4 regions of the Bacillus sp. PK6-16 genome follow, and region 4 is predicted to be linked to each of the others. Evidence: riboswitches for the same ligand, from Rfam matches in the RefSeq annotation. Region 4 holds a riboswitch; each other region holds the start of a gene.

Region 1 (7,690 bases), 1.1 Mb from region 4:
CAATTACAAGGGATACCTTTTTTGAAAGCATATAACAACATAAGAGTGAGTACTAGGAGGAATAAATAATGGCAACAGTTTTATTCGTTAAAGCAAATAACCGTCCAGCGGAACAAGCAGTTAGTGTAAAATTATATGAGGCATTTTTAGTAAACTATAAAGAAGCACACCCAAATGATACAGTAGTAGAACTTGATTTATATAAAGAAGAATTACCATACGTAGGCGTAGACATGATCAATGGTACATTCAAGGTAGGTAAAGGATTTGATTTAACAGAAGAAGAAGCAAAAGCAGTAGCAGTTGCTGATAGGTATTTAAATCAATTCCTAGAAGCTGATAAAGTTGTTTTCGGCTTCCCATTATGGAACTTAACGATTCCAGCAGTATTGCACACATATATTGATTATTTAAACCGTGCTGGTAAAACGTTTAAATATACGCCAGAGGGTCCAGTTGGCCTAATTGGAGATAAGAAGATTGCATTATTAAATGCAAGAGGCGGCGTATATTCAGAAGGTCCAGCAGCTGAGGTAGAAATGGCTGTTAAATATGTAGCAAGTATGATGGGCTTCTTCGGCGCAACAAACATGGAAACAGTAGTTATTGAAGGGCATAACCAATTCCCAGATAAAGCAGAAGAAATCATCGCTGCAGGTCTTGAAGAAGCAGCTAAAGTAGCAAGTAAATTTTAATTAAAATTATAATCGTCACTCGAAAAAAGCAGCATTAACATGTAAACGTTAATGCTGCTTTTTTATATTTTTAGTTCATCAGCAAGCTTTTCTAATGTATTTCGATCTTGTATATAATATGTTCGGCCTTCTTTTCTTAAATAATTTTGTTGGCAAAACTGATTTAATACATATAAAAGATGACGGTAGCTGACATTTAAATATTCCGAGGCCTCGGTATGCTTTTCTATATAACAATTATTTTGCTCTGTTAATAAAATAAAAGCAGCTAATCGATTTTCAAAAGGATAACTATAGTTTTTTGCGTAATTTTCAGTGCGAGTAATTGTCTTTTCTCCAATAAATTTACATAAGTGCTGTAAAAACGTTGCATCTTGTAATAAAAGTTGCTGACAATCTTTAAGTGGAAGTGCCAAACACACACAATCTTCTAGTACTTCAACGGACTTAGTAATATTTTCTACTCCTATTAATCCTAATTCTCCGATAAAAGATGGTGCTTGAATAAAATTAATTAATGAAACCTTCCCGTTTTTATGACTCATATATATTTTGGCTCTCCCAGAAATTAAGTAATAGAGATAAGGAAGAGCATTTCCTTCGCTACATATCATCTCTTTCGTTTGAAAAGAATGCAGCTCTACATATGGCAAGACATGAAATGAAAATAGGGTATGGAATTGATGGATTCGCATGTATTGATAAATTTCTTCCTCATTTTTGCTGATTTTCATATTTTCACCCCTATGTATAGTATGAGATATCTCCTATTATCTTTACAAGAAGGAATGATACGATTTATGTAAATTTGTTTTTGTAGAAAAGAGAGTGTGATGAATTTATGAAAAAATATAAAACATTGTTATTTGATGTAGATGATACATTACTAGACTTCCAAAAGGCTGAAAAAGTGGCTTTACGGGTACTTTTTGAAGAGAAGGGAATCCCTTTAACAGACGAGATAGAGACTCGTTATAAAAAAATAAATAAAGGTCTTTGGGATGCTTTTGAAAAAGGTGAACTATCACGCAATGAAGTTGTAAATACACGATTCTCTCTGTTGTTTAAAGAGTATGGAGAAGAAGTAAATGGAATATTATTCGAAAATAATTATCGTAACTACTTAGAAGAAGGAAATCAACTCATGCAAGGTGCGTTTGAATTTATAAATCAAATTCAAGGGGAGTATGAATTGTATATAGTGACAAATGGTGTTTCTAAGACGCAAGATAAACGTTTGCGTAATGCAGGGTTACATTCATTATTTAAAGATGTCTTTGTTTCGGAAGATACAGGTTTTCAAAAACCGATGAAAGAGTATTTTGATTATGTTTTTGAACGGATTCCTAACTTTGCACCTGAAGAAGGGCTGATTATTGGGGATTCATTAAGCGCTGATATTAAAGGTGGATATGTAGCGGGAATTGATACTTGTTGGTTTAATCCAGAAAGGAAATTAAATGATAGTGGGATTATACCGACATATGAAGTGCATAATTTTGAGGAGTTAGAAGCTTTATTAAAGCAGCATGTGTAATAAAAATAGGCAGTGGAGCTTTCGTCCCCACTGCCTATTTTTATTAATTTTTATTTTCGTTATGTTTTGGGAGTGGAAAGGCATTCCCGATAGCAGCTGCACCAAGCATGGGCAATAGTAAATTAAGCGGGAAAAACATAAGTAATAGTAATGTTATAGCTATTGGCTTTCGTAACGCATAGCTTGAAATTGCTGTCGTTACGATGGCAACAGATGCTACTGGATCTATAGGAAGAATAGATGCTACAGCGTATCCGATACTTGAACCAGAAAATATAATTGGGAAGATATGTCCACCTCGCCACCCTGTGTTCAAACAAACGGCAGTAATGCACAACTTTAAAATCCCTGAAAGAAGTAGTATCCAAAAAGATAAATGGCTCCATTCAACAACTAATTCTTTTAATTGATGTTCCCCTGAAAATAATGTGTACGGAAGAAAAGTTCCTGCAATTCCTAATAAAATGCCACCGATAATTCCGAGTGTCAGCTTGTATTCTCTAAAAGGGTGAATTAACTTTTCTAATGTGAATTCTAACTTGAAATAAAAGAAACCAACTATAGCGCCGATACTAGCAAGTGGAAGAAATGCAATCCATTCATTGAAAGAAAGTGCACCTTCCCCGAAATCAACAATAAAGGATCCACGATTATCAAGTTTACTCAGTAGTAAATAAACAGAAAAACCTGCGAAAGTAGTAGCTAAGTATACAATCGCTTTTTTTCCTTTAGAAAAAGCAGCAATTTGTTCCCCCTCATTTTCATTTGGTGCTAAATAACCGAATAATGGTGCGTTAAAAATGACACTTAAAGTAGCGCCAATTCCGATCTCGGTTAGCTCATTCATACCCTTTAAGGCAAATTTAAAGCGATCCCCTACCCATGTGCACAGTCCGCCTATAATTCCAACTAGTGCGGCTTCTGGACCAAGACTAGCACCGAAAATTAAAACAATAATCGCTGTTAAAGTAGCCTGATGGACAAAGCGATATTCGATTCGACCAGTTTTTTTATATTCAGCCATCACTTCAGGCATAAGGCGTGGGTATGTACCGAAATGTTTTTGTGATAGACCAACGAGGACCCCGCCAATTATTGTTACGCAAAGGGTGTAATAAGAGGGAAAAGAGAGAACTTCAGGCAAGTATCCCCAAATAAAGTGGATTCCAATATTTATTGTGACTAAAAATAACCAGACTGTAGCTCCTACTATAGATCCTAGAAGAATGCCATATAGAGCAAGTATGTAATGCATATCTTTTTTATTTGTCATGTTATACCTCCGTTATGTAAATCTTAGTAGGGAAAAAAGTGAAATATACTAGTGAAAAATGGATTGAATATATATAGTATCTTTTTGAGAAGATGGCCTATTCAACATATAGGCTAACTTTTGGGGAATTTGAATTTATAGGTTAAATTACTTATTTAATTTTATAGACTGATTTGAGGTTTTTAAAGGTCTTTTTTGAAATAGACTAGAATATATTTCTTTTGTTGCTTTATATGAAACTGTTAACATTTATTTTAGAACATTCAGAAAAACTGTTTGACATTAGGAAATTATTGCTATAAAATCAACGGTAATTGCATAGTCTTATCAAGAAAAGGTGGAGGGACAGGCCCGATGAAACCTTGGCAACAGCCGTATAACGGAATTGTGCCAAATCCTGCAGGTGGTAATCCTGAGAGATAAGAAAGAGCCTTTAGAGCGTGTTTTCAAACTGCTCCTTTCTTGTTTTCAGGAAAGGGGCAGTTTTTTATTTTGTATAAAAGAAAGGAGAATGAGAGATGGGAGAATCATGGGGAAAAGGAACAATTTGTGTGCAAGGTGGCTATACGCCAAAGAATGGTGAACCACGTGTTTTACCACTTTATCAAAGCACAACGTATAAATACGATACTTCGGATGATTTAGCAGCTCTATTTAACTTAGAGGCAGAAGGATATATTTATACACGTATTGGAAACCCTACTCTAGCAGCATTTGAGCAGAAGTTATCAGATTTAGAAGGCGGTGTAGGAGCTGTTGCAACGGCTTCTGGGCAAGCAGCTATTATGCTCGCAGTTTTAAATATTTGTAGTAGTGGAGACCATTTACTTTGCTCTTCAACTGTTTACGGGGGAACGTTTAATTTATTTGGGGTGAGTTTACGTAAGTTTGGCATTGATGTTACGTTCTTTAATCCAAATTTAACGGCAGATGAAATTACGGCGCTTGCTAATGACAAGACGAAACTTATCTATGCAGAATCGTTAGGAAATCCAGCGATGAATGTTTTAAATTTTAAAGAATTTTCAGCTGCCGCTAAAGAATTAGAGGTACCTTTTATCGTTGATAATACATTAGCAACTCCTTATTTATGCCAGGCGTTTGAACATGGGGCAAATATTATTGTTCATTCTACGACGAAGTATATCGATGGGCATGCGAGCTCCTTAGGCGGTATTGTAATTGACGGTGGAAACTTTGATTGGACAAATGGAAAGTATCCTGAACTTGTTGAACCAGATCCAAGTTATCACGGTGTAAGTTACGTTCAAAACTTTGGTGCAGCAGCGTATATTGTGAAAGCACGTGTTCAGCTATTAAGAGATTATGGAAATTGTATGAGCCCATTCAATGCATATATTAGCAATATTGGCTTAGAAACATTGCATTTACGAATGGAACGTCATAGTGAAAATGCTCTTGCAGTTGCTAAGTGGCTTGCTAATCATGAACGTATTGAATGGGTGAATTATCCAGGCTTAGATAGTAATGAAAATTACTCATTAGCACAACAGTACTTGAAAAAAGGTGCTAGTGGTGTTTTAACTTTCGGTATTAAAGGCGGATTAGAAGCAGCAAAAGAATTTATCGCAAATGTAAAACTAGCAACTCTTGTAACGCACGTAGCTGATGCACGAACTTGCGTTATACATCCTGCTAGTACGACGCATAGACAATTAAATGCTGAAGATCAGCGTTTAGCGGGTGTTACATCTGATTTAATTCGTTTATCGGTTGGTATAGAAGATGTTTCTGATATTATTGCAGATTTGGAAGCAGCTCTAGTTGGAGGCAAAACACATGCCGATCATAATTGATAAAGATTTACCGGCTCGCAAAGTGTTGCAAAAAGAAAATATTTTTGTAATGACGAAGGAGCGGGCAGAAACACAAGATATACGTGCTTTAAAAATTGCTATATTAAATTTAATGCCAACGAAACAAGATACAGAGGCGCAATTACTTCGCTTAATTGGAAACACACCGTTACAATTAGATGTTCATTTGCTTCATATGGAATCACATCTATCGCGTAATGTAACGCAAGAACATTTAACAAGCTTTTATAAAACGTTTCGTGATATTGAAAATGAAAAGTTTGATGGGCTCATTATTACAGGAGCGCCAGTGGAGACCCTTGCTTTTGAAGAGGTAGATTATTGGGAAGAGCTTAAACATATTATGGAGTATTCAAAAACGAATGTAACATCTACGCTCCATATTTGCTGGGGGGCACAGGCTGGCTTGTACTATCATTATGGTGTTCCAAAGTATCCCCTTAAGGAAAAAGTGTTCGGTGTATTTGAACATGAAGTTTGCGAGCAACATGTGAAATTATTACAAGGATTTGATGAATTGTTTTTTGCTCCGCATTCTCGTCATACAGAAGTACGAGAGAATGATATTAGAGGAGTGAAAGAATTAACATTGTTAGCAAACTCTGAAGAAGCAGGTGTTCACCTTGTTATTGGGCCAGAAGGAAGGCAAGTGTTTGCCCTTGGACATAGCGAATATAGTTGTGAGACGTTAAAACAAGAATACGAACGAGATCGTGACAAGGGATTAAATATTGATGTGCCAAAAAACTATTTTAAACATAATAATCCAGATGAAAAGCCGCTTGTTAGGTGGAGGAGTCATGGTAATTTATTGTTTTCTAATTGGTTGAATTATTACGTGTATCAAGAAACCCCTTATATATTGTAAAGAAAGATTGTGTAACACGTGGCAACGTTTTCCTTGTAAAGATTAACCTTTATTTTTCCGAATGTTCAAAATACATTGTTTTTCAGATTTTTTACTCATATAATTTCATCTAAACACAATTTTTGAGGGGTGGACAGTACTATGAAAGAAATTCAAGTTGGGTTATTAGGTCTTGGGACAGTTGGCAGTGGTGTGGTTCGTATTATTACGGATCATCAAGAACGACTCATACACCAAGTAGGTTGTCCAGTGAAGGTAACGAAAGTATTAGTGCAAAACATTGAGAAAGAGAGAGAGGTAGAGGTACCTTCTACTCTATTAACACAAGATGCAAATGAAATTTTAGATAATCCAAATATTGATGTTGTTATTGAAGTGATGGGTGGCATTGATGATGCAAAATCATATATTTTACAAGCTTTAAAAAGCGGAAAGCATGTTGTAACTGCAAATAAAGACTTAATGGCATTACATGGAGCTGAATTATTAGCGACAGCAAAAGATAATAAGGCTGATTTATTCTATGAGGCGAGTGTGGCAGGGGGAATTCCAATTTTACGCAGTATCGTAGAAGGACTTTCTTCAGATCTTATTACGAAAGTAATGGGAATTGTAAATGGAACAACAAATTTTATTTTGACGAAAATGTCAGACGAAGGGAGAGCATATAACGACGTGTTAAAAGAAGCCCAACAACTTGGATTTGCAGAAGCAGATCCAACATCAGATGTAGAAGGTTTAGATGCAGCAAGAAAAATGACGATTTTAGCTACCCTCGGTTTCTCTACAAATGTAGAGCTTGGAGATGTGAAAGTAAAAGGTATTACCTCTATTACAGAGGAAGATATTGAATACAGTAAGAGCTTAGGTTATACAATTAAATTAATCGGTCTTGCAAAACGAGATGGTGAAAAATTGGAGGTTACAGTTGAACCAACTTTACTTCCAAATACACATCCTCTTGCAGCAGTACAAAATGAATATAACGCTGTGTATGTGTACGGTGAAGCAGTTGGGGAAACGATGTTTTATGGACCAGGCGCAGGAAGTTTACCGACAGCTACAGCTGTTGTTTCGGATTTAGTTGCTGTAATGCAAAATATTAGATTAGGGGTAACAGGAAATAGTGCTGTAGTCCCACAATATCAAAAAGTATTAAAAGAGCCAGACGAAATTGTCGTGAAAAAGTTTTTAAGACTGCATGTAAAAGACGAAATTGGTGTATTTGCAAAAATTACTTCATTGTTCTCTGAGCGCGGAGTTAGCTTTGAGAAAATTATTCAAATGCCGCTTGAAGAGAAAGGAAAGGCTGAAATTGTAATTGTAACGCATCGTGCGTCTCTTGCTGATTATGATTATATTCTACATACGTTGCAAGGGTATGAAGAAATAGATTGTTTGAAAGCGAACTATCGAATTGAAGGGGATGCTAAGTAGTATCTCTTACCATAAAACAGAAAGAGCCTATTAAGCAGCTTG
Region 2 (7,690 bases), 2.6 Mb from region 4:
GTGATATTTCAGTTTCATTTATCACACCATATTTTGAATTTATCCCTTTATATAATGAAGGAATCGGCTGGCTAATACCAGCATTAGTAGGAGGTCTTATTGGTCTTGCAATGGCTAAGTTAAGCGGTACGAAAAAAGTTCCATTAGTAACCGAATCTCACGAAGTAAAAGCCTCCTAAAAAAACTCCCAAAAGGGAGTTTTTTTACATTTGATACGCAGCATGATTAAAACTGCTTATTTTATAAGCCTTCGTATAATATTCAATATTCGTATCAACTGTTTCTACCTTGACAACATCATAGCGCTCTTCTTGCTTTACTAAAAATAAATAGTATTCCTCTGTTGCCTCAATAATCGCAATTTTATCTGTTTCAACATTATATTGTTCACAAAGCGCTTGTAATGCGTTCACATAATCCCCTAATTTTTTAGACTTATCCATTCCGAATATAGTTTGAACTAACATATACATTCTCCCCTTTATATGTACTGTTAACACCTCAATGATAACGCTTACATTATTTGTCGTCAATAAAAACATTCAATTGTTTTAACGCCAAATCTATATTGTATCGAGCCAATAATCAGCGAGGAATTCCCCGCCAATTAAAGTTTTACTTTATCCCGCATTAACTGCCCGTAAAAGTCCGATTGGTGAGGGCTGATAATCAGTGGGAGAGGAACAACCTCCCCACTGATTAAAGTTTCACTTTATCACTTCGTTAATTGATGCCTAAATGCATAAATAACCGCCTGAGTACGGTCACTTACATTCAATTTATTTAATATATTACTCACATGTGTCTTTACCGTTTTCAGTGCAATAAATAACTCGTCCGCAATCTCTTGATTACTTTTTCCCTCTGCAATTAATAACAAAATCTCAAACTCTCTTTCCGTTAAATCATCATGCAAAGGTTGCTCTTTCTTTTGACGCATACGGGACATCATTTTCCCGGTAACTTTCGGCTCTAATACTGTTTCTCCATCATAAGTAGCTCGTACAGCATCAGCAATATCACTTGCTCTTGATGTTTTTAATAAGTAACTGGTCGCCCCAGCCTCAATAACAGGATACAATTTTTCGTCATCTAAAAAGCTTGTTACAACTACAATTTTTGCTTCTGGCCATTCTTGAATAATAGCACGTGTTGCTTCGACACCATCCATCTCATCCATAACAAGGTCCATTAAAATAATATCCGGCCTTAATTGCAATGCTAATTTTGATCCTTTTCTTCCATTCTCAGCTTCCCCTACTACTTCAATATCTGGCTGTGTCGATAAATATGCCGATACACCCATACGAACCATTTCATGATCATCGACAAGCAATACTTTTATCATACTTCTCCCCCTCTCTCAATCATAATCGGTACTTTTACTTCTATTTGTGTACCTTTGGCCGGGAAACTAAGTACCTTAAGTGTCCCACCAATTTCATGAACACGCTCTTGCATCGATCTTAGGCCATATGAACCAGCCTTATTAACCCCTACTTCAAACCCAACGCCGTCATCAATGATTTTTAAAATCGCATATTGATCAATTTTTCGAAGGCGCACTTCTGTTTTCTTTGCCTTCGCGTGTCGCAACGTGTTTGATAGCGCTTCTTGCACAATACGGAATAAATGATCTTCTACACCTTTTTTTAATTCTATTGGCTCAATAAGCCATTCAATTTTCATATGTTGTTTTCGCGATAATTCCGTTAATAATTCCTCTATACCTTCTGTCAGTTTCTTACCTTCCAATTGTACAGGACGTAAATGAAGGAGCAATGCTCTCATTTCTGATTGAGCATTTACAACCATATTTTCAACAAGTTGCAATTGTTTTTTTGTCACATCTGGAAATTCAGTTATTTGTTCATTAATCGCTGACATCATCATCGACATTGCGAAAAGCTGCTGACTTACTGAATCATGCAACTCCCTTGCTAAACGATGCCTTTCTTGAGAAATCGCTTCTTGTCTCATCTCTTCATTCCAATGAGCTCGTTCATTCGTTACTTTTTGAAAGAGTCCAGCTTGCTCCTCTAATCGACGAGCCAGAACGATTACTTTTCGTTCCACTTCATGAAATTCATCATCTGCAGTAAACGAAACATCGCTCGGAAAATTCCCTCGCTCTACTTCAAATAGAAAAGTATTTAATCCTTGTATACGCTGCTCTATATAATAACCGATTGCATATCCTACAATTCCCCCGATAAGTAAACTTGTAGTCATAATAAACAAGCCAATTGGAACAGAAGCGATGGATTCCTTCCATAATAAATCATACACTTGTTGCTCGCTTTTCCATACATATACAATTGTACAAATGAGTGCGATACTAACAGAGGACAACATAGAATAACGAATATACATCCACGAAATATTTTTTTGTTTCTTCATTATACTTTCCTCACTTCCGTGTCGCCTACGACAAGCGAAGAAATAATTTTAATACGTCGAGGAGCCTCTTTATACTGCTCTGTTCTAAATGTAACATTGCGGTTAAACCCTGTCTCTTCATGACCTGGCAAGAGCACACGTCCGACAATAACAGAATGATTTAAAGAAAGTTCAATATCATACGGCACATATAAACGAATATTACCAACGACACCCCGAATAACAATTACCGTTTCCCCTTCTGGAATCATAGCAGTTGTTAAATCTATTTCCACATCACAAGCACCATATTGAACATTAATATCCTCAAGTTCATAAATATGATCCATCATTCGCACATTGCCTACAAACATATTTTTCAAATATGTTTCTGTACGATATATTTGCTTCTCTTCGTCTATAATCCCTTTTTCTTTAATTTCAACCTTCATTGCTTTTTGCTGATGCCCTTGTTGAATCAATTGATAACCAATTAAAGCTAAACAAGCAAATACGACAAGAACAAATGCTGCTGATGAAAATAAGAAAAATAAAAATACGATACCACCAACAAATAAAAATACATTTCCCCGTACATAACGATTCTTTTTACGATAATGCCTTCCAAACATAAGCATAATAAATGCAAAAATGAGACCACCTGGTTCAAAATGTCCAAGTATCATATCAAGAAAAAGACCGAATCCAAATATGATGAGGAGCATCCCCATTAATTGTGTCTTTGAAAAATGTTTCTTCATTTCAGCTCCCCCCTTCTTGTCACATATACATAGAAGAAAAGGCATTGCTTTCCAACACCTTTTCTCCTATCACTATATCATAAGCTTGTTTTATAATATACTACTATTATTTTGTTAACTCTTTCGTTAACGATACATCATTCTTTTCTTTCATTTCACGCTCAAGTTTTGCAATTTTCATATCAAATGTATCACGCTCATGCTCTTCATTCATACGAGTTTCTAAGTCACGAATGTGATCTTCAATTTCTTCAAATCGTAAGAACGGATGATTTTCATCCATTTTATGCATCGCAGTATTCATACGACGATTTGCATGTGCCATATTTTCACGTGCCATTAGTTCCATACGCTTTGCGTGCATTTCTTTTAATTTATTTTTCATTTCAGAAAGACGACGCTCTAACTCATCAATTTGCTCTACAACACCTGCATACATTTCTTCTAATCGAGTTACTTGACCTTCATAATAAGCTACCTCTTCTAACGCACGTTCGTGCAATTGCAATTCGCCTGCTTCTTGAGCAATGATAGCTTGCTTTGATCTTTTATTAACGAAATAACGTGCTTGCTCAAGCTCACGAGCAAAGTTAGATTTTAATGTTTTATGACGCTCAATTAACTTCTCAATTTTTGTTATTTCACGCTCACTATCACGTAAATATTGGTTTAACATCGCAATTGGATTTTTTCTTTCCTTCTCATCTAACACGTTATGAAAATCAGCTAAAATTGCATCGCGTACACGTCCGAATAAAGATTGTTTCATTATAAATCTTCCTCTCTTCTACTTTTTTTATAATTTGATTTATTGTTTTAGTTTTTCATTAATTTGTTCCACTCATCTTCAAAGTTGCTATATGGTTTAGAACTTTCTGGAGCAGATTCAACAACTACATCTTTTTCTTTTTTCCACTCACGGTATCCGTAGTATAAAACCACTAAAGCAGCGATACCGATTAATGCTGGCGAATGAGAAAGTGCAATGGATAAACCGATTAAACCAACAATCCCCCAAGCTAACTTTCCAAAAAATGATTTAGCTCGCACAAATGATTTATAGCTCCAATATACAACTCCTGCTCCGATTGCAAATCCTACAATACCAGCAAGACTACCAAGAGCAATTAAAGCCAAAATACCGGCTGCGATAAACGCTAGAAATTGTTTCATCTTGTGCTTGCCTCCCTTCGATTTGATACTCTTATCTTAACTATTTTTTCATCTTTCCATAACGAGCTTAAGAACCGTTTTTAACTCAGACTTAAGACCGAGTCATATTCAGCCCTTTACGCAAAAAAACGTGCAGAGTCTATCCTCTGCACGTTTTTTAATTACTAACATTCATATTAAATTAAGCTGTTTTATGATACTCTTTTTTCTCAGCTACTTTCGAAAACCTTGGAAACCCAATTAAAATAGAAGCAATCCCACATATTCCAACTAAGATTGGATAAAATGCATATGGCAACAATTCAACCGGAGATAACGCTGCAAATCCTGCTGCCGTTAACATTTGGGCACCGTACGGAATTAATCCTTGCACACAACATGAGAAAAGATCTAATACACTCGCTGATTTACGAGGGTCTATTTCATATTGATCTGCAATATTTTTTGCAAGCGGGCCTGTAAAGATAATTGAAATCGTATTATTCGCTGTACACATATTCGTCATACTCACTAAACCAGCAATACCAAATTCCGCTCCTTTTTTCGAACGAATATTACGTGTTAATACATTCATTAAATATTGAATACCACCATTATATTGGATTAATTCAACCATACCGCCAATTAATATAGCAAGTAATACTAACTCCATCATACCGCCCATTCCAGTCGTTACACTTTTAAAGAAACTTTCTAACGTGTAACTTCCATCTATAAGGCCGATAACACCAGATAGTACAGTTCCACCAGTTAATACAATAAGTACATTCCAGCCAAGTAGCGCTGTAATAAGTACTCCTGCGTACGGTAAAATCTTTATCCAATCAAAGCTATGTGCTTTAATCTGCGTGTCACTTCCTGAAGTAACTATTACTAATAGTACAATTGTAATAATAGCCGCTGGTAACACAATTAAAAAGTTCGTTTTAAACTTATCTTTCATTTCTGTTCCTTGTGAACGAACAGCTGCGATTGTTGTATCTGAAATAAATGATAAATTATCACCAAACATCGCTCCGCCAACAACAGTAGCCATTGCAAGCGCAATTGAGATATCGGTTTGACCACTAATACCTACAGCAATCGGCGCTAATGCTGCAATTGTTCCCATTGAAGTTCCCATCGCTAATGAAATAAATGCACCAATAACAAAGATTCCAGCTACGATAAATCCTGGCGGTAAAATAGTTAACGCTAAATTAACAGTTGAGTCTACTCCGCCCATTCCTTTAGCAGTTTCAGAAAATGCACCTGCAAGCACAAAAATTAATACCATAATCATGATATCCGGATTTCCTGCACCTTTAGCGAACCGCTCTACTTTCACATTAAAACTTTCTTTACGATTCATCACTAAAGCGACTCCTACAGCAATTGAAATCGCTACAAGTATCGGCAATTTATAGAAATCACCTGTAATAATTCCAGAACCAATAAATAGCGCCAAAAATAGCCCAAGTGGTAATAAAGCTAAACCATTTCCTCTCGTTTCTTTCAAAGTACCATCTCTCCCTAGTTTCAACCTTTTTCTAATGAATAACAAAAGACCTCTTCCGATGAGAAGAGGTCTTATACATCTATAAGAAACGCTCTTCTCATCTTTCAAGCACATGCTTGCTGGATTTGGCACAGCACTCTGAAATCGAGTCCGCTGCCGAGGCATCGTAGGGCCAGTCCCTCCGCCTCTCTTTATAAGAAGGTTTCATATTTATTTTTTAATAATAATTTCTTCCCTAACTTTACTCGCTTACAAAACAAAAGTCAATTATTTTTTGTATAGATTTTTTTGGTAATTATACAAAAATTCGAATACAACAATCATTTTAACTTTTCGATTTCTTCTTCCAATATTGAAATCCAATAAAATTCACTATTTTTTATTGCTGCTAATATCCATTTCGTAGTGTACCAAGCTAACTCATACTCTTCCTTCGTGACATCGCCACTTTTATAAGCATCCTCTAGCTCTTCTTCATCTAATATATACACCTTACCGCTGGGTAATAATACTACATCTAAATATAAATCATCAAAATACGGTAAACCACGATCGTCTATTTCATATTCTTTCGTCACATCAATATAATATTGCACTAAATTGTGCCTATCATCTAACATAGCTGTAATCGCAAAGTTCTTTCCATTAATGAAATATTGAACCCACGTATACCCATCACTTGCAATACAAATTTCTTTACCATCATATTCTTTACAACTAGGCTCTCTCACCTTTTTTATATCCAGTATTCCGAGCATTCCCTCTTCCACTTGCTTAACCGTATAACTCTTTTCTATTAGTCTCTTCCACGAAGAACCGTCACCATATTTTCGTTTCATTATGTCTGCTCCTCTTCTATATACAGAAAAGCTCCCACATATTATGTGAGAGCTTGTTCATATTATAATTAAGCCGCTTGACCCTTTTCAGAAATCTCTTTTAAATAAGCTTGTCCTTTTTCAGCGTCATATTGACCTTCCCACTTAGACATAACTACAGCTGCTAAAGAGTTTCCTACAACGTTAACTGCTGTACGAGCCATATCTAAAATACGGTCAATACCAGCAATGAACGCTAAGCCTTCAGGTGGAATACCTACTGTACCAAGTGTCGCTAATAATACAACGAATGATACGCCCGGTACACCTGCGATACCTTTTGATGTAACCATTAATACAAGCAACAATGTAATTTGTTGTGTAATAGATAAATCAATACCGTACATTTGCGCTAAGAAAATAGCCGCAATTGCTTGATATAAAGTTGATCCATCTAAGTTAAATGAATAACCTGTCGGAATAACGAAAGATGTAATTGCTTTCGGGCAACCGAATTTCTCCATTTTCTCCATGATTTTTGGTAAAACTGTTTCTGAGCTTGCTGTAGAATACGCTAAGATCAGCTCGTCTTTTAAAATCTTAAAGAATTGGAAAATGTTAATTCCAAATATTTTCGCTGTAAGTCCTAAGACAACTACGACGAAGAAAATCATTGCTCCATATACGACAATTAGTAATTTCCCTAACGGAATTAATGAAGCAAGACCAAATGTAGAAACTGTAACACCAATTAGTGCAAACACACCAAATGGTGCAAATTTCATAACTTGGTTTGTTACGTAAAACATTGCATCAGCTACACCTTGGAAAAATTGAAGAACTGGTCTTCCTCTTTCACCAATCGCTGCTACACCTAAACCAAATAGTACAGAGAAGAAGATAATAGCAAGCATATCTCCGTCAGCTAACGACTTCATAATGTTCGTTGGAACAATATTTACAAATGTATCTGCAAATGAATGACTTTGTACTTGCTCTGTCGTATGTGTATATTTCGAAATATCTGTCTTTGTTAACTGCTCCATATTTACGCCTTTTCC
Region 3 (7,690 bases), 1.4 Mb from region 4:
AAATTAATCATAAGACATGGCTGTCCTACTAAAATACGTTTTACGTAAGGAATATTATATGTACCCGTTTCACCATCAAACAAATGCAAACTAGCGATACTTCCTTCTCCTTGATACATTTTCACTAAACTCGTTAAGCTACCTTGATACGCTCTTAAAACATTAGAACTTGGCAAACGATTTTCTATACGTTTAGCTAACATATCTAACGTTAGTTCTTGACCACTAATAATACACGTGTTCAAGATACTACTACCATCGTTTTTTACAGGATTAACTTGTACTTTCCCTGTTTTCATTTGCTTTATATATTGATCTAAATCTGCTGCATCAATGCGCATCTGTCTACCAACTCTATAAGAAGGAAGTTCTCCTTTTTTAATTAAGTCGTATACAGTTAATTTTGATACTTTTAATCGCTTTGCTACTTCTTCCGTTGTGTAGGAATGATGATCCATAGACGATTCCTCACTTTCTCCTTTCATTGTAACAAAGAAAAGAATATTTCTCCTATTTTTTAAAAATAGACATATGTTCAAATTATATTCAATTATAACTAGTTATATTTAGTTATATTTAGTTATAATTAGATGTGTCAAAATGAAAGGGGATTTTTTTATGAATAAATTTATATTACGTTCCATCGGGGCACTTATACTTTCTTTCCTTCTTATATTTAGCGCTGCTTGTACAAGTGGGGAAAAGCATACAAAGTCAGCTGCTAAAGAGGATAAAACAGTTGAACTGACTATCTCAGCTGCTGCAAGCTTACAAGATGCATTAAAAGAAATCGAAAAACAATATAAAGAAAAAGAGCCAAATATCAAACTTTCTTTTAACTTCGGTGCTTCTGGAGCACTTCAACAACAAATTGAACAAGGTGCACCTGCTGATTTATTCTTCTCAGCAGCAGAAGATAAATTCCAAACCCTTGTAAAAAAAGGATTCATTAATGAAAAAGAAGGGAAAAATCTTCTTGGAAATGAACTAGTTCTAGTCATCCCTAAAGATAGTTCTCTTACAAAATTTCAAGATTTAAAAAATGAGAAAATCAAAAAAATTGCACTTGGTACACCTGAATCTGTACCTGCTGGCAAATATGCAAAGGCTTCTCTAACACACGAAAACCTTTGGAATGATGTTCAAAATAAAGTCGTATTTACAAAAGATGTTCGCCAAGTGTTAACATATGTAGAAACAGGGAATGTCGATGCTGGTATCGTATACAAAACAGATGCTCTCATTTCGGATAAAGTAAAGATTGGTGAGACAGCAGCAGCTACTTCTCATGAGCCAATCCACTATCCTTTAGGTGTTATAAAGGAATCTAAACATAAGAAAGAGGCGACTTCATTTTATGAGTATTTGCAGTCAAAAGATGCACAATCTATCTTTAAGAAATATGGATTTACAGTCCTGTCGTAATTACTATGAGCATTGATGCTATTTTATCGCCTGTCTTTCTATCTTTAAGAGTAGCTGCATGCGCCACTATTCTCGTTACAATTTTAGGGACAATTGTCGGGCGAGCACTAGCTCGCTCCTCATGGCGATATAAAGTACTATTAGAAACCATGTTTTTATTACCAATGGTACTTCCACCAACTGTTATCGGCTTCTTTCTCATTATCATCTTTGGAAACAACAGCCCGATCGGAAAGTGGGTTGAATCATTATTTCAGCAGTCTATTATGTTCACATCTACTGCTGCGATCATTGCTTCTACAGTTGTTGCATTTCCGCTTATGTACCAATCAGCGAAAACGGGATTTTCTATCGCAAATGTACAAATTGAAGAAAGTGCTCGTGACCTTGGCGCAAGTGAATATCAAGTTTTTCTGCACGTTACACTTCCGCTCGCATTTCCTGCCTTACTAAGTGGGATGATTTTGAGCTTTGTCCGCGCGCTCGGTGAGTTTGGTGCTACACTTATGTTTGCCGGGAACATTCCTGGTAAAACACAGACAATCCCAACTGCAATTTACATGGCTATTGATGCAAGTAATATGCAACTCGCATGGACACTTGTAGTTATTACTATCGGTATGTCACTCGTATTTCTACTATGTATTCAACTTATTAATAAAAGAATTACTAACCCTTAAAGCAGCTTTTTTCGAAGCTGCTTCTTTATTTCTTAGGAAATAAAATATACCACCGGGAAATAACTGAATTTTACCTTTTATTAAAATATACATTTTATTTGAATTCACTTTCTAAAATAGGCAATTTCCTGTTATTATATGGAGGTGTTTCAAAAAATGAAGAAATGAAAACGCATTTATATCGTGAATTCTTCATCCTGTTTTAGCAATCGGTAATCTTCTACTCTATTAGTGGGGCATTACCGATCGTTAGAACGATATGTAACTATATTGGTATAGCAAACCGAAGGGAGTCTTGTAATGGACATTTTATTAGCGCTTCTTCCTGCAATTGCATGGGGAAACATCTTATTAGTAAGCGTAAAAATGGGCGGTGGTGCATATAGCCAAACGGTAGGTATGACAATCGGTGCTCTATTCTTCGCAACAATTATGTATGTATTTACTCAACCAGCTTTAACAATGACAATCTTAATTGTTGGTTTTATTTCAGGTTTATTCTGGGCTTTAGGACAAGTAAACCAATTAAAAACAGTTGAAAAACTAGGTGTTTCAACTACTGTAACGATTTCTACTGGTATGCAACTTGTTGCAACTTCTATCTTTGGGGTTATCGCTTTCCGTGAGTGGACTACTACTACAACGATCATTCTGGGAACGATTGCAATCCTATTAATCGTAGTTGGTGTTGTATTCACATCATTAGATGATAAAGAAAATGCTCAGCCACCTGGACAATTGAAAAAAGGACTTCTTACTTTAATTGTTTCTACTTTCGGCTATCTTGTATATGTAATTATTATTCGTTGGTATAATATCGATGGTTGGTCTGCTATTTTACCACAAGCAGTTGGTATGTTTGTTGGTGCGGTTGTACTGACGTCTAAACATAAACCATTTAACAAATATGCAATCCGTAATGCTTTGTCTGGTTTACTATGGGGAACTGGAAACTTATTCTTACTTCTTTCATTACCACGTGTTGGAGTAGCAACAAGCTTCCCATTATCTCAAACTGGAATCGTTATCTCAACATTCGGTGCGATTGTATTCTTAGGTGAAAAGAAAACAAAACGTCAATTGATCTTTATTGCACTCGGTAGTGTTTTAATTATTGGCGGCGCTGTATTACTTGGTATGACAAAAGCATAATCTTATATTCTATTAGTAAACCCCTGAAGCATATGTACTTCAGGGGTTTTTTAATTCTAATTATTTTCTAGATATAATTATTTGTATGTTCTTTCCCCTTATAATTGCTCTTCCACTCTAGCAAACCAGCTACACATATAAAGAGATTAATAATAGCTAATATTAGCATGAATTTCCTCCTTCTCATTATCCATTCCATCTACGGTAAGTCTTTTCTTTTTACAAAATTCTCTTAAAGATGATATCGTTTTTATAACATATCTCTACTAGAAAGGAATAAAGGATATGCTAACTAAACATCGAATTTTATTTATTGGTGCCGGTCGTATGGCAGAAGCTATATTTTCCGGATTACTTAAAACAAGCAAAGAGTACATCGAAGAAATTATCGTCTCTAACCGAAGCAACATAGAAAAGCTAAAACAGTTACAACGTCGATATAATGTGTCTACTACAACAGATTGGAAACAGCATGTTACATCTGTTGATACGGTTGTTTTAGCAATGCCACCTTCTGCTCATGAAGAGTTATTAGCTGAGCTATCTCCGTTAATATCAAATCAACTAGTCGTAACGGTAGCAGCTGGCATTGGACCATCTTATTTAGAAGCTAGACTCCCAAAAGGCACGCCTGTTGCTTGGATTATGCCTAATACAGCTGCTGAAATTGGCAAGTCTATCTCCTTATATACAATGGGACAATCAGTAAACGAGATACATCAAGAAACCCTGCAACTACTTTTAAAAGGTATTGGTACTTCGCAACTTTGTACTGAGGAAGAAGTTCATCAGCTTACTGCAGTTACTGGAAGTGCACCAGCCTTCCTTTATTACTTTGCTGAAAGCTTAATTGAAGCAACAAAAAGTTATGGAGTTGATGAAGAAACCGCAAAACATCTTGTCATTCAAATGATTTCTGGCTCTGCTTCTATGCTTGAACAAACGCAAAATCCAGCTAACCTTCGCGAACAAGTAACAACGCCAGGTGGTTCCACAGCTGAGGGTCTCAAAACTTTATACGAATATAATTTTTCAGAGGCAATTCAAAAAGCAGTAGAAGCAACAAACAAAAAAGCTAGGGGGAAATAATATGATTTTAACAAGTTTAAAAGACTATACAACATTACATAACGGTGTAAAAATGCCTTGGTTTGGTTTAGGTGTTTTTAAAGTAGAAGATGGTTCAGAAGTAATTGATTCTGTAAAAGCAGCAATTAAAAATGGCTACCGCAGCATCGATACTGCAGCAATCTATCAAAATGAAGAAGGCGTTGGGCAAGCGATTCGTGAATCCGGTGTTTCACGTGAAGAATTATTTATTACCTCAAAAGTATGGAATAGCGATCAAGGATATGAAACAACACTTCAAGCATTTGAAACTACATTAGAGAAATTAGGTCTAGAATATTTAGATTTATATTTAGTACATTGGCCTGTAAAAGGGAAATATACTGAATCATGGAAAGCATTAGAAACACTTTATAAAGATGGCCGTGTTCGCGCTATCGGTGTGAGTAATTTCCACATTCACCACTTACAAGACGTATTTGAAATTGCTGAAATTAAGCCAATGGTCAACCAAGTGGAATATCACCCACGTTTAGCACAAGAAGAGTTACATGCATTCTGTAAAGAACATAATATCCAGCTTGAAGCTTGGTCACCATTAATGCAAGGACAACTACTAGATAATCCAACGTTACAAGAAATTGCGACAAAATATAATAAATCAACTGCGCAAATTATTTTACGTTGGGATTTACAAAACGAAGTTGTAACAATTCCCAAATCAATTAAAGAACATCGCATTATTGAAAATGCAAACATCTTCGACTTTGAATTAAGTGCTGATGATATGAAAGCAATTCAAGCTTTAAATGAAGATCGTCGCGTTGGTCCAGATCCAGATAACTTTAACTTCTAGTAGAAAACTGAAAATTTAAACTATATTTCATTTAGTTGACACTTCATTATTCAAGGTGTAAGATTTTGAATTATCAAAGAAACACAAAAATTAATAAAATTTATTCGTTTACTCATTGTATCAAGAGAGGTGGAGGGACTGGCCCTTTGAAACCTCGGCAACAGGTTCATTTTGAATACTGTGCCACTTCCTGCAAGCTTTATGCTTGAAAGATAGAATGAGGGACTTCGTTTATATACGGGTGCATAACTTGTACGTAAAAATCCCTCTTTCTCAATATGAAAAGAGGGATTTTTTATTTTTCATTTCCCTCATCATCATCCAAACTTAATTATTTAGGAGGAAAATCAAATGAAAAAGAAGTTTGTACCCGGTATTGCATCAGTTGTAGGAGTAAGTATTTTATTAACTGGTTGCGGTAGTTATAAAAACGAAGCAAGCGGAGCAAATGCAAAAGACGAGGCACCTAGTAAACAGGTTTTAAACTTATCTTCACCTACTGAAATACGAACAATGGATACGGCTCGTGCTACAGATACTGATTCTGGTCAAGTAATGAGAAACGTATTTGAAGGTTTGTATAATCTTGGTGAAGGTAACAAACCTGTTCCTGGTGTTGCAAAATCTCATGAAGTAAGTGGCGATAAAACGAAATACACATTCCATTTGCGAGATTCAAAATGGTCAAACGGCACTCCTGTTACAGCTAAAGATTTTGTGTTCGCTTGGCAACGTGCCGTAGATCCAGCAACAGCCTCTGAATATGCATTTTTATTCTTTGATATTAAAAACGCAACAAAAATTAACAACAAAGAACTTCCAGCCGACCAACTTGGTGTAAAAGCAGTTGATGACCATACGTTTGAGGTAGAATTAGAGCGTCCTGTTCCTTATTTTATTAGCTTAACAGCGTTCCCAACATTTCTACCAATTAATGAGGAATTCTTTAAAGTACAAGGTGATAAGTACGCTTTAGAAGATAATACAATCTTGTACAATGGAGCTTTTACACTAAGCGATTGGAAGCACGAACAAAGCTTTAAATTTAAGAAGAACCCTACCTATTGGGATAAAGATACTGTCAAACTAGAAGAAATCAATTTTAATGTCGTAAAAGAAAAATCAACAGAAGTAAATTTATTCGAGTCAAAACAATTAGATCGTATAAAACTAACATCTGACTTCGTCGATAAATATAAAAAGGATGCTAACTTTAAAGAACGTCCAAACGTAGGCGTACAATTTTTACGTATGAATCAACAAAACAAAGTACTTCAAAACGTTTCTGCACGCCAAGCAATTGATCAAACAATTGATAGAAAATCCTTTGTAAATACGTTATTAAATGATGGCTCTACACCAACATTTGGTCTCGTTCCAAAAAACTTTGCAAAAGGACCTGAAGGAAAAGACTTCCGTACTGCAAACGGCGATTTAACAAAAGTTGATACAAAATCTGCACAAGAGTTATGGAAAAAAGCTAAACAAGAGCTTGGTTCTGAAAAGATAACATTAGAATTATTAACGAGTGATGCTGACCTTGATAAGAAAACTGGTGAATTCTTAAAAGGACAACTAGAAAAGAATCTAGATGGATTAACAGTAAATATAAAACCTCAGCCGCGTAAGCAACAAGTTTCGCTTTTATTAAAAGGTGACTACGAAATCGGAATTGATGGCTGGAGCCCTGACTTTGCGGATCCAATTACATTCCTTGAGCTATTTACAACGAATAACCCTTATAACTTAGATCATTACTCTAATAAGGAATTCGATGAAACAATAGCAAAAGTGAAAACAACTTTAGCTGGTGATGAAAAAGCTCGCTGGGAAGCATTACTAGCATCCGAGAAAATATTATTTAAAGACTCTGTTATCGCTCCTCTTTACCAAAAAGGCGAATCTTATTTAGAACGTTCTTATGTGAAAGGAATTGTGCAAGTAGACTTTGCAGGTCAATTAAACTTCAAGTGGGCAAAAATTGAAAAATAAAGTGAAACTTTAATAAGTGGGGGGGTTCTTCATCCCCACTTATTATTAGCCCACACCAATTGTTTTTTTAGCAAAATATATTAAAAATAGGTTCTCTCACACATGAGAATCTGCTTTTTTAATATATTATTCTAAGAAATTAACAATCTATTTTTATTATTGACATATAGTTCTTTTCAGTGTTAATATTCTAAATAATCAAAGAAACAAAATATTTAACCATCAAAATATAATGTCTACTACGTTGAAACATATAACGATAGATTATAGTTCAACATGTATATACATATAGAACACCTGATTACCTATAAACAAATATTTATAATAGGTTTTATCTCCTTCTATAGCTACTTCAAGACACGGACATTATGACGTTACGAACAACACATTTAGGGAGGAACGAACAATGAAGAAAAAAGTTGTACCTGTTGTTGCATCTGTTTTAGGGGCAAGTCTATTACTAACTGCTTGCGGGGGAAATAAAGATAATGCAAGCGGAGCGAAAGCAAACGATAAA
Region 4 (7,690 bases):
ATTATCTTTGACCCTGGTCATGAAGGTGAAAATCTCGTTACATATTTACAAGAAGAACAATTAAAACCATTGGCTGTTTTATTAACACATGCTCACTTTGATCATATCGGTGCTGTTGATGCCGTAAGAGACGCTTTTCATATTCCTGTGTACGTACATAAAGAAGAAGCAGATTGGTTAGGAGATGCAACTGTAAACGGCTCTCAAATTTTTATGATGAACCGCAGTATTACAGCAAAACCAGCGGATCATATTATTGATGCAGAAGGTACATTAACAATTGGATCATTTAATTTTGAAATTTTTGAGACACCAGGACATTCTCCAGGAAGTATTTCTTATTATAGTAAAGAAGCGAATGCTGTATTCTCAGGAGATGTATTGTTCCAAATGAGCATTGGAAGAACAGATTTGCCTGGTGGAAGTTTTGCTGAATTAATTGGAAGTATTGAAGAGAAATTATTTGTATTACCAGATGAAACAGCGGTGTTATGTGGACATGGTCCAGAAACAAGCATTGGCTTTGAAAAAGAAAATAATCCGTTTTTACAATAAGGAGTCATTATGGGAATGGAGCTCATTTTAAGAGAATGGATGGGGAAAGAAAAGGATTATTCAATTTCATATAGTACGTATATGAACCTTGTATTGTATACGGAGGGTCATGGATATTATATGAAAGAACGTGAAAAGATTGGAAGACAAGGGGATTTTTTTACAAGTAGCAATGTATCCTCTGTTTTTGCAAAAACTTTTGCTAAACTTTTTATTCGTCTTGTTGAAAATGGTGAAGTTGCTTCGAATATTTGTGAGGTTGGTGGGGGAACAGGGAAGTTTGCCTATGATGTTTTACAAGAATGGAAGCAATTATCTCCAAACACCTTTATTAATTTAAACTATTCAATGATTGAAGTGAGCCCTTTTCATAGGAAATTACAGCAGGAGCAACTTGGCTCATTTTCTAATGTATCGTACTATACCTCCTATAGTGAAATGGGAGATTCTTTCGAGGGAATTCTTTTTTCGAATGAGTTGTTTGATGCATTTCCTGTTGAAGTAATTGAGAAAAGAAATGGTATATTGTATGAAGTACGTATTACATATACAGAGGAAGGAAACCTTTCAGAAGTATGTAGGCCGTTAAATAAAAGAATTGGTCGCTATTTATTGAAATATAATATTCATATTGCTGAAGGGCAACGTTTTGAAGTACCAATTGTTATGGAGGAGTATATAAAAGAAATTTCGAAATGGTTTCAAAAAGGTATATGTATTACAGTTGATTACGGATACACAAAAGAAGAATGGATGCATCCAGCACACCGCGAAGGAAGTTTGCGAGGATATTATCAGCATAAGCTAATGCGTAACCCACTAGCGCATCCAGGTGAAATGGATCTTACTACTCATGTTCATTGGGACGAGCTAAAGGAGATGTTTAGTATGCAAGGAATGAGTGCAGTATGGCATAAGAAACAATCTGAGTTCTTGTTAGCTGCAGGGATATTAGAACAGCTTACGAGCCATCAAGACACGAATCCTTTTTCTGAAACGCAAAAACAAAATCGAGCAGTTCGTTCTATGATTTTAAATGGAGGAGTAGGGAGTTCGTTTGATGTTGTTATACATACAAAAGATATGCAACATTTACATTTGGATCAGTATGTAACAATATAAAAAAACAAGACACAGTATATACTGTGTCTTGTTTTTTAATACGACTTATGTAGTATTATATATTTCCTCTCATGATATATATTTATATTAAAGATATGAGATGAAAAATATAGAATACGTTCTTTTTCTGCGATTATTAGTCCCTAACCTAATAATACACGAACGAGTTGAATGATTGTTTCATTCTCTACTTTGTAATAAATTTCCAATCCTTTTCTTTCACTAGAAACGATTTTAGCGCTTTTTAATTTTGCTAAATGCTGTGAAATTGTAGATTGTGGCATGTTTAAGCCAGTATACATTGTAGAAACGTTGCTTGGACCGCGCTCGATTAATCCTTTTACGATACATAAACGAACAGGATGAGCTAGCACTTTTAATAATTCTGCATTACTTTCATATAGTTCTAATTCTTTTTGAAAGGTTTCTAACATGTTCTTTTCCACCTCCGTGTGAGCTATTATACCATACTATACATACCAAAAATTTAAAGAAAAGAAAATAGTTGTTGCAGAAAAAAAGTCCTAAAGTAAAGAAATTGTAAGAAAAGAGACCCGGATGTAAATAAAATAGGTAAATTAGCATGTTTTTGTAAAATGACATTTTTGGGTGAAAATTTCGATGCGTTTTAAAAATTGAAAGATATAGATATATTTGTAACACAATTTTATCATGATTTTCTTATTCTTTCAAATGAATATACGAAATTTTTAAAATAATATGACAAAGGAATTATAATGATATATATAGAATATAAAACAGGTTAAAAGAAAAGAAGCTGAATGTCATTCGCTTCTTTATGGTGATAATGAAATATTTGATTAAGGCTGATAAATCTTAGGATGATCAAGTCATTAGTCATTTATTCTAAAATTCATCTTTTAGCAACGTTAAAAATCTGTGATTCCATATGTTCTCATAAAAATCAATTGTCTCTTTTGCGGACATAAAAGGATTATTCAACGTAGAGGTTGTTTTCTGTCCCATAAAGTTTTCGTATCCTAGTCCGTGGGCAAACTTAATCGTTGCATCCATACAGTACTCTGTTTGGGCGCCACAAAATTCAATGCGATTTACAGATAATTGATCTAAAATTTCTTTTAAGTTTGTTTTATAAAATGAATTTGCATGTGTTTTTCTTACAAAAAAATCTTGTTCTTGAACATCTAGATCGGTATGAATAGCCCAAAGTTCTTTCTCGGGTACTAAATCATCATCACAATGTTGAACAAAAAGGATTGGTTTATTTAATTTTCTATATGAAGAAATTCTTTTATTTACTTTTGTTAGTAAGTTCTGTAAATCAAATAAATGCTCCTCGCTATAACATACGCCATTTTGTAAATCGATAACGATTAAAATATCTGCACAAGTATCCATTATTTTCACCCCTTTTTATTTCTTAATATATCAATTAATCCATTATTTAGAAATAGATGATATACTTTTATTTTTTATGGACTATAAGAAAAGAAGAAATTCAAATGAATATAACTAAACCGCATAAAAAGAAGATATGAAAACCTAATCTCATATCTTCTTTTTCTCTATGCATTTACAGGTTCTTCTACATAAGAAAGGGCATTTTCAAAATCGGATATTAAATCGTTAACATTTTCAAGACCGACTGATAACCGAAGTAATGAATTAGAGATTCCTCTTTTATCACGAGCTTCTTGCGACAGTGCTGCATGTGACATTTTTGCTGGATAAGAAAGAATTGACTCTACAGCTCCTAAACTAACTGCAAAAACAGGTAATTTTACTTTTGATAAAAATTTGCGGAGTGCATCTTCTGACTGCAAAGTAAACGATAAGACCGCTCCAGCTGATGTTGCTTGAGATTGTTGAATATCAAATCCGAGATGAGTTTGTAATCCCGGATAATAGACATTTTTTACTTTAGAGTGCTCTTGTAAATAATGTGCGATTTTATTGGCATTTTTAGCTGAATGTTCGAGGCGTACATGCAATGTTTTTAGACCGCGAAGTACGAGAGAACAATCTTGAGGTCCTAAAATAGCACCGAATGCATTTTGTAAAAATCCAAGCTTTTGAGCGAGTTCTGAATCTTTTACTACTGCTAATCCGGCAGTAACATCACTATGACCAGCAATAAATTTTGTAGCACTATGAAGAACGACATCAGCTCCAAGTTCAAGTGGTTTTTGGAATAGTGGTGTCAAAAATGTATTATCAACAAAAGTAAGAGCGCCAATAGATTTTGCGAGTTTAGAAACCTCGCGAATATCTGTCACTTTTAAAAGTGGGTTAGAAGGTGTTTCTACATAAAAGAGCTTTGTATTTGGTTTAATGTTTTGTTTTATTTCTTCTAAATTGGTCATATCAACAAATGTATGTGAAACACCGTAACGGGAGAGTACCTCAGTTATCACTCGGTAAGTGCCTCCGTACACATCTTCTGAAATGAGTACGTGATCACCTTGTGAAAGAAGGAGGAATGCAGTGGAAATCGCTGCAATGCCTGATGCAAAGGCGAATCCTTTTGTTCCGCCTTCTAATAAAGCAATGATATCTTCAAGAGCTTCACGAGTTGGATTTCCTGACCTGCTATAGTCATATTTTCCGAACGTATCTACATCAAACTGGTGAAAAGTTGATGTATTATAAATAGGAACGTTCACAGCGCCTGTTTGCGAGTCGTGTTTATATTGGTTGTGTAGTAAGAGTGTATCTATAGAATAGCTCATATTCTTACACCTTCTTTTACGAGTTTAATTGCTTGCTTTAAGTCTTGAATTAAATCGTTACTATTTTCAATGCCAACTGAGAATCGAAGAAGACGATTGCATACGCCGTTTGCTGTTCTAATTTCTTCAGGAATATCAGCATGTGTTTGCGTTGCTGGATAAGTCATTAAACTTTCTACACCACCAAGACTTTCGGCAAATGTAATTAAGGATAAAGATTGTAAGAATGGATTAATCCAAGCTTCATCTTTAAGGCGGAATGAGATCATGCCACCTCTTCCTGGATAAAATACATCTGTCACCCCGTCCTCATCATTTAAATACGCAACAACTGCTTTCGCATTTTCTTCATGTTGCCTCATGCGAAGCGCTAACGTTTTCATACCGCGAATTAATAACCATGAGTCAAATGGGCTTAAAACTGCACCTGATGCATTATGATAATGAGCGATTTCCTCGCAAAGTTCCTTTCCTTTTGCAACGACAAGCCCGCTTAGTACATCGTTATGTCCCCCTAAATATTTCGTTGCGCTATGAAGTACAATGTCAGCACCTTCTGTTAATGGTTGCTGTATATAAGGTGTGTAGAAAGTGTTGTCTACAATAAGAAGTAGTCCGTTCCTTTTCGCTACAGTTGCGACAGCAGCAATATCAGTAACTTGCATTAATGGATTAGTTGGAGTTTCTATGAAAATAGCCTTCGTTTCAGTTGTGATAGCTTGCTCAATTTGTTTAATAGACTGTGTATTTACGTATCTACATCGAACATTCCACTTTTTTTCATGCTCAGAAAATAATCGATACGTTCCCCCGTATAAATCTTCAGATACAATAAGTTCGTCTCCAGAGCGGAATAGAGAAAGGACGAGGAGAACAGCCGCCATCCCTGAACTACAGGCATAACCTTGTTCGCCACATTCTAAGTCTGCAATCGCCTGTTCTAAAAGACCGCGAGTTGGATTGCCAGTTCGTGAATAGTCAAAGCCAGTAGATTTACCAATTCCTTCGTGACGATAAGCGGTTGAGAAATAAACTGGTGGATTAACCGTTCCAGTTGTAGTTTCACTGCGATTTCCGATTTGTGCTAGTTTTGTTTCGATTGTTGACATGTGAAAATTCCTCCTTTTTAAATTGAAACATTAAGTGAATATAAAATAAAAAAAGCCTTCTAAGAAGAAGGCTTTCGGTTTGAATAGAGTCTTCTTCTCATCTGTCAAATCTTTCACAATTTGCTGGAATTAGCACCTTATTAACAAAATGTTAATGGTTGCTGAGGCGTCACAGGGCCAGTCCCTCTACCTCTCTAGATAAGAATGTTCGTATGAAATTTTTATTATGTTTTTAACTTTACAATAAAATATAACTGAATTGCAACTTTATTTTAAATAATTTTTATTTTTCCGCAAGTGTCATTGACTTTTACTTTTGTGCATGCTAAATTTATTAAAAAATTAACAAACATTGTTAAAAGGGGAACGCATTTCCTTTTAGCTACATAAATAAAATAATAAAGACAACTCTTATTGAGAGCGGTGGAGGGAAAGGCCCTGTGAAACCCGGCAACCTTCAAACGAAATGTTTGAAACGGTGCTAATACCTGCAAAACGAATGTTTTGCATAATAAGAGGAGGAACGATTATGTCCCCCTCTTCAAAGTGAAGAGGGGGTTTTTATATTGATAGAAATGAGGGAGATTCGTGAAATTACTAGATTTATTATCAAACGGAATTGTAATAGGTGATGGTGCGGTTGGGACGTTATTGCATTCACATGGTTTGCAAAGTAGCTTTGAAGAATTGAATGTATCTGATCCAGACTTAATTATATCGATTCATAAACAATATGTAGCTGCTGGAGCAGATGTAATTCAAACGAATACGTATGGAGCAAATGAAGCGAAATTACGTATGTATGGTTTAGAAAATCAAGTTATAGAAATTAATAGAGCGGCAGTAAAACTGGCGAAAGCATCTGTGACAGATAAAAATGCAATTTTAGGAACAATTGGTGGTATGAAACATATCGGAGCTGTTACAACGACTGATATGGAAAGAGAGTTTATGTTACTTGAACAGGCAGGGGCTTTACTAGAAGAACAGGTTGATGGATTACTATTAGAAACTTTTTACGATGAATTTGAATTACTTCATGCCGTTAAAGTATTGCGTAAGCAAACGAATATTCCAATTGTTGCGCAATTAGCGTTACATGAAGCAGGTACGACTCAAAATGGAAATGATGTCAATGAAATATTAAAGCAACTTATAGATTACGGTGCAAATGTTGTTGGATTGAATTGTCAACTAGGGCCGCTTCATATGACGGAAGCTTTCAAAATGATATCGATTCCTCAAAATGGCTATTTATCAGCATACCCAAATGCAGGCCTCCCGAATTATGTGGAGGGACGTTACGTATATGAGGGAAGCCCAGCTTATTTTGAAGCGATGACACCGAGATTTATTGAGCAAGGTATTCGGTTATTGGGTGGTTGTTGTGGTACGACTCCAGAACATATTCAAAGTATGAAGCGCGCTGTTGCGAATATTACCCCTGTAATAGAAAAAGACACGATTCAAAGGCCGAAAGTCGTTCATACGCATGAGAAACGTTCGAAGGCTCACGTCACTCTAGCAGAGAAAGCGAAAAAACAAACGACAGTTGTAGTGGAATTAGATCCACCGAAAACGTTAGATACACAGCGTTTTTTTGAAGGAGCAAGAGCGTTAAAAAGAGCGGGAGCAGATGCTATTACTCTAGCAGATAATTCATTAGCATCGCCTCGTGTTTCTAATATGGCGATGGGTGCGTTATTAACGAAGCATGATATCCCAGTATTGACGCATTTAACGTGTAGAGATCATAACGTCATTGGACTACAATCTCATTTGTTAGGTTTATCGGCGTTAGGGATGGAAGAAGTGTTAGCTTTAACTGGTGATCCAGCGCGCGTTGGTGATTTTCCCGGTGCCACTTCTGTATATGATTTATCCTCTATTGAGCTTATTAAAATGATTAAAGAAATGAACGATGGACGTTCAATTTTAGGGAAATCAATTGGACCGGCGACAAGGTTTTCTGTAGGCGGCGCATTTAATCCTCACGTGAGGCACTTAAAAGCAGCGGTTAAGCGAATGGAACGAAAAATAGATGCTGGAGCGGAGTATTTTTTAACTCAGCCAATTTACGATATCAAGTTAATTGAAGAAGTGTATGAAGCGACAAAGCATTTGGAACAACCTATTTTTATTGGAATTATGCCGTTAGTAAGTAAGCGGAATGCAGATTTTCTTCATTTTGAG

Evidence for each region. A riboswitch is a leader RNA that binds a small molecule or an ion and turns the genes downstream of it on or off. The one in region 4 is predicted to bind S-adenosylmethionine.
Region 1: another riboswitch for S-adenosylmethionine. It lies ahead of M1D66_RS00435 (bifunctional O-acetylhomoserine aminocarboxypropyltransferase/cysteine synthase); the one in region 4 lies ahead of metI (cystathionine gamma-synthase/O-acetylhomoserine thiolyase).
Region 2: another riboswitch for S-adenosylmethionine. It lies ahead of M1D66_RS19715 (Na+/H+ antiporter NhaC family protein); the one in region 4 lies ahead of metI (cystathionine gamma-synthase/O-acetylhomoserine thiolyase).
Region 3: another riboswitch for S-adenosylmethionine. It lies ahead of M1D66_RS26175 (peptide ABC transporter substrate-binding protein); the one in region 4 lies ahead of metI (cystathionine gamma-synthase/O-acetylhomoserine thiolyase).

The regions. Positions count from the first base shown of each region.
Region 1 covers NZ_CP096511.1:88,894-96,583, forward strand. Annotated here, with positions in the region: gene M1D66_RS00415 (FMN-dependent NADH-azoreductase) at 69-695, shown strand; gene M1D66_RS00420 (transcriptional regulator YeiL) at 758-1,429, opposite strand; gene M1D66_RS00425 (YjjG family noncanonical pyrimidine nucleotidase) at 1,537-2,232, shown strand; gene M1D66_RS00430 (chloride channel protein) at 2,276-3,505, opposite strand; SAM riboswitch class I at 3,827-3,931, shown strand; gene M1D66_RS00435 (bifunctional O-acetylhomoserine aminocarboxypropyltransferase/cysteine synthase) at 4,024-5,322, shown strand; gene metA (homoserine O-acetyltransferase MetA) at 5,306-6,211, shown strand; gene M1D66_RS00445 (homoserine dehydrogenase) at 6,353-7,648, shown strand; gene M1D66_RS00450 (YczE/YyaS/YitT family protein) at 7,679-7,690, opposite strand, start outside.
Region 2 covers NZ_CP096511.1:3,854,304-3,861,993, forward strand. Annotated here, with positions in the region: gene brnQ3 (branched-chain amino acid transport system II carrier protein BrnQ3) at 1-179, shown strand, start outside; gene M1D66_RS19685 (DUF3922 domain-containing protein) at 204-542, opposite strand; gene M1D66_RS19690 (response regulator) at 716-1,348, opposite strand; gene M1D66_RS19695 (sensor histidine kinase) at 1,345-2,400, opposite strand; gene liaF (cell wall-active antibiotics response protein LiaF) at 2,400-3,140, opposite strand; gene M1D66_RS19705 (PspA/IM30 family protein) at 3,247-3,909, opposite strand; gene M1D66_RS19710 (lmo0954 family membrane protein) at 3,957-4,313, opposite strand; gene M1D66_RS19715 (Na+/H+ antiporter NhaC family protein) at 4,495-5,811, opposite strand; SAM riboswitch class I at 5,906-6,011, opposite strand; gene M1D66_RS19720 (ribonuclease FAU-1 family protein) at 6,132-6,650, opposite strand; gene gltP (glutamate/aspartate:proton symporter GltP) at 6,719-7,690, opposite strand, start outside.
Region 3 covers NZ_CP096511.1:5,101,850-5,109,539, forward strand. Annotated here, with positions in the region: gene M1D66_RS26145 (substrate-binding domain-containing protein) at 1-458, opposite strand, end outside; gene modA (molybdate ABC transporter substrate-binding protein) at 619-1,425, shown strand; gene modB (molybdate ABC transporter permease subunit) at 1,431-2,105, shown strand; gene M1D66_RS26160 (GRP family sugar transporter) at 2,406-3,257, shown strand; gene proC (pyrroline-5-carboxylate reductase) at 3,543-4,346, shown strand; gene M1D66_RS26170 (aldo/keto reductase) at 4,348-5,181, shown strand; SAM riboswitch class I at 5,296-5,400, shown strand; gene M1D66_RS26175 (peptide ABC transporter substrate-binding protein) at 5,533-7,173, shown strand; gene M1D66_RS26180 (peptide ABC transporter substrate-binding protein) at 7,580-7,690, shown strand, end outside.
Region 4 covers NZ_CP096511.1:1,187,913-1,195,602, forward strand. Annotated here, with positions in the region: gene M1D66_RS06125 (MBL fold metallo-hydrolase) at 1-555, shown strand, start outside; gene M1D66_RS06130 (class I SAM-dependent methyltransferase) at 565-1,677, shown strand; gene M1D66_RS06135 (ArsR/SmtB family transcription factor) at 1,821-2,111, opposite strand; gene M1D66_RS06140 (cysteine hydrolase family protein) at 2,545-3,057, opposite strand; gene metC (cystathionine beta-lyase) at 3,225-4,388, opposite strand; gene metI (cystathionine gamma-synthase/O-acetylhomoserine thiolyase) at 4,385-5,497, opposite strand; SAM riboswitch class I at 5,592-5,702, opposite strand; SAM riboswitch class I at 5,906-6,015, shown strand; gene M1D66_RS06155 (bifunctional homocysteine S-methyltransferase/methylenetetrahydrofolate reductase) at 6,086-7,690, shown strand, end outside.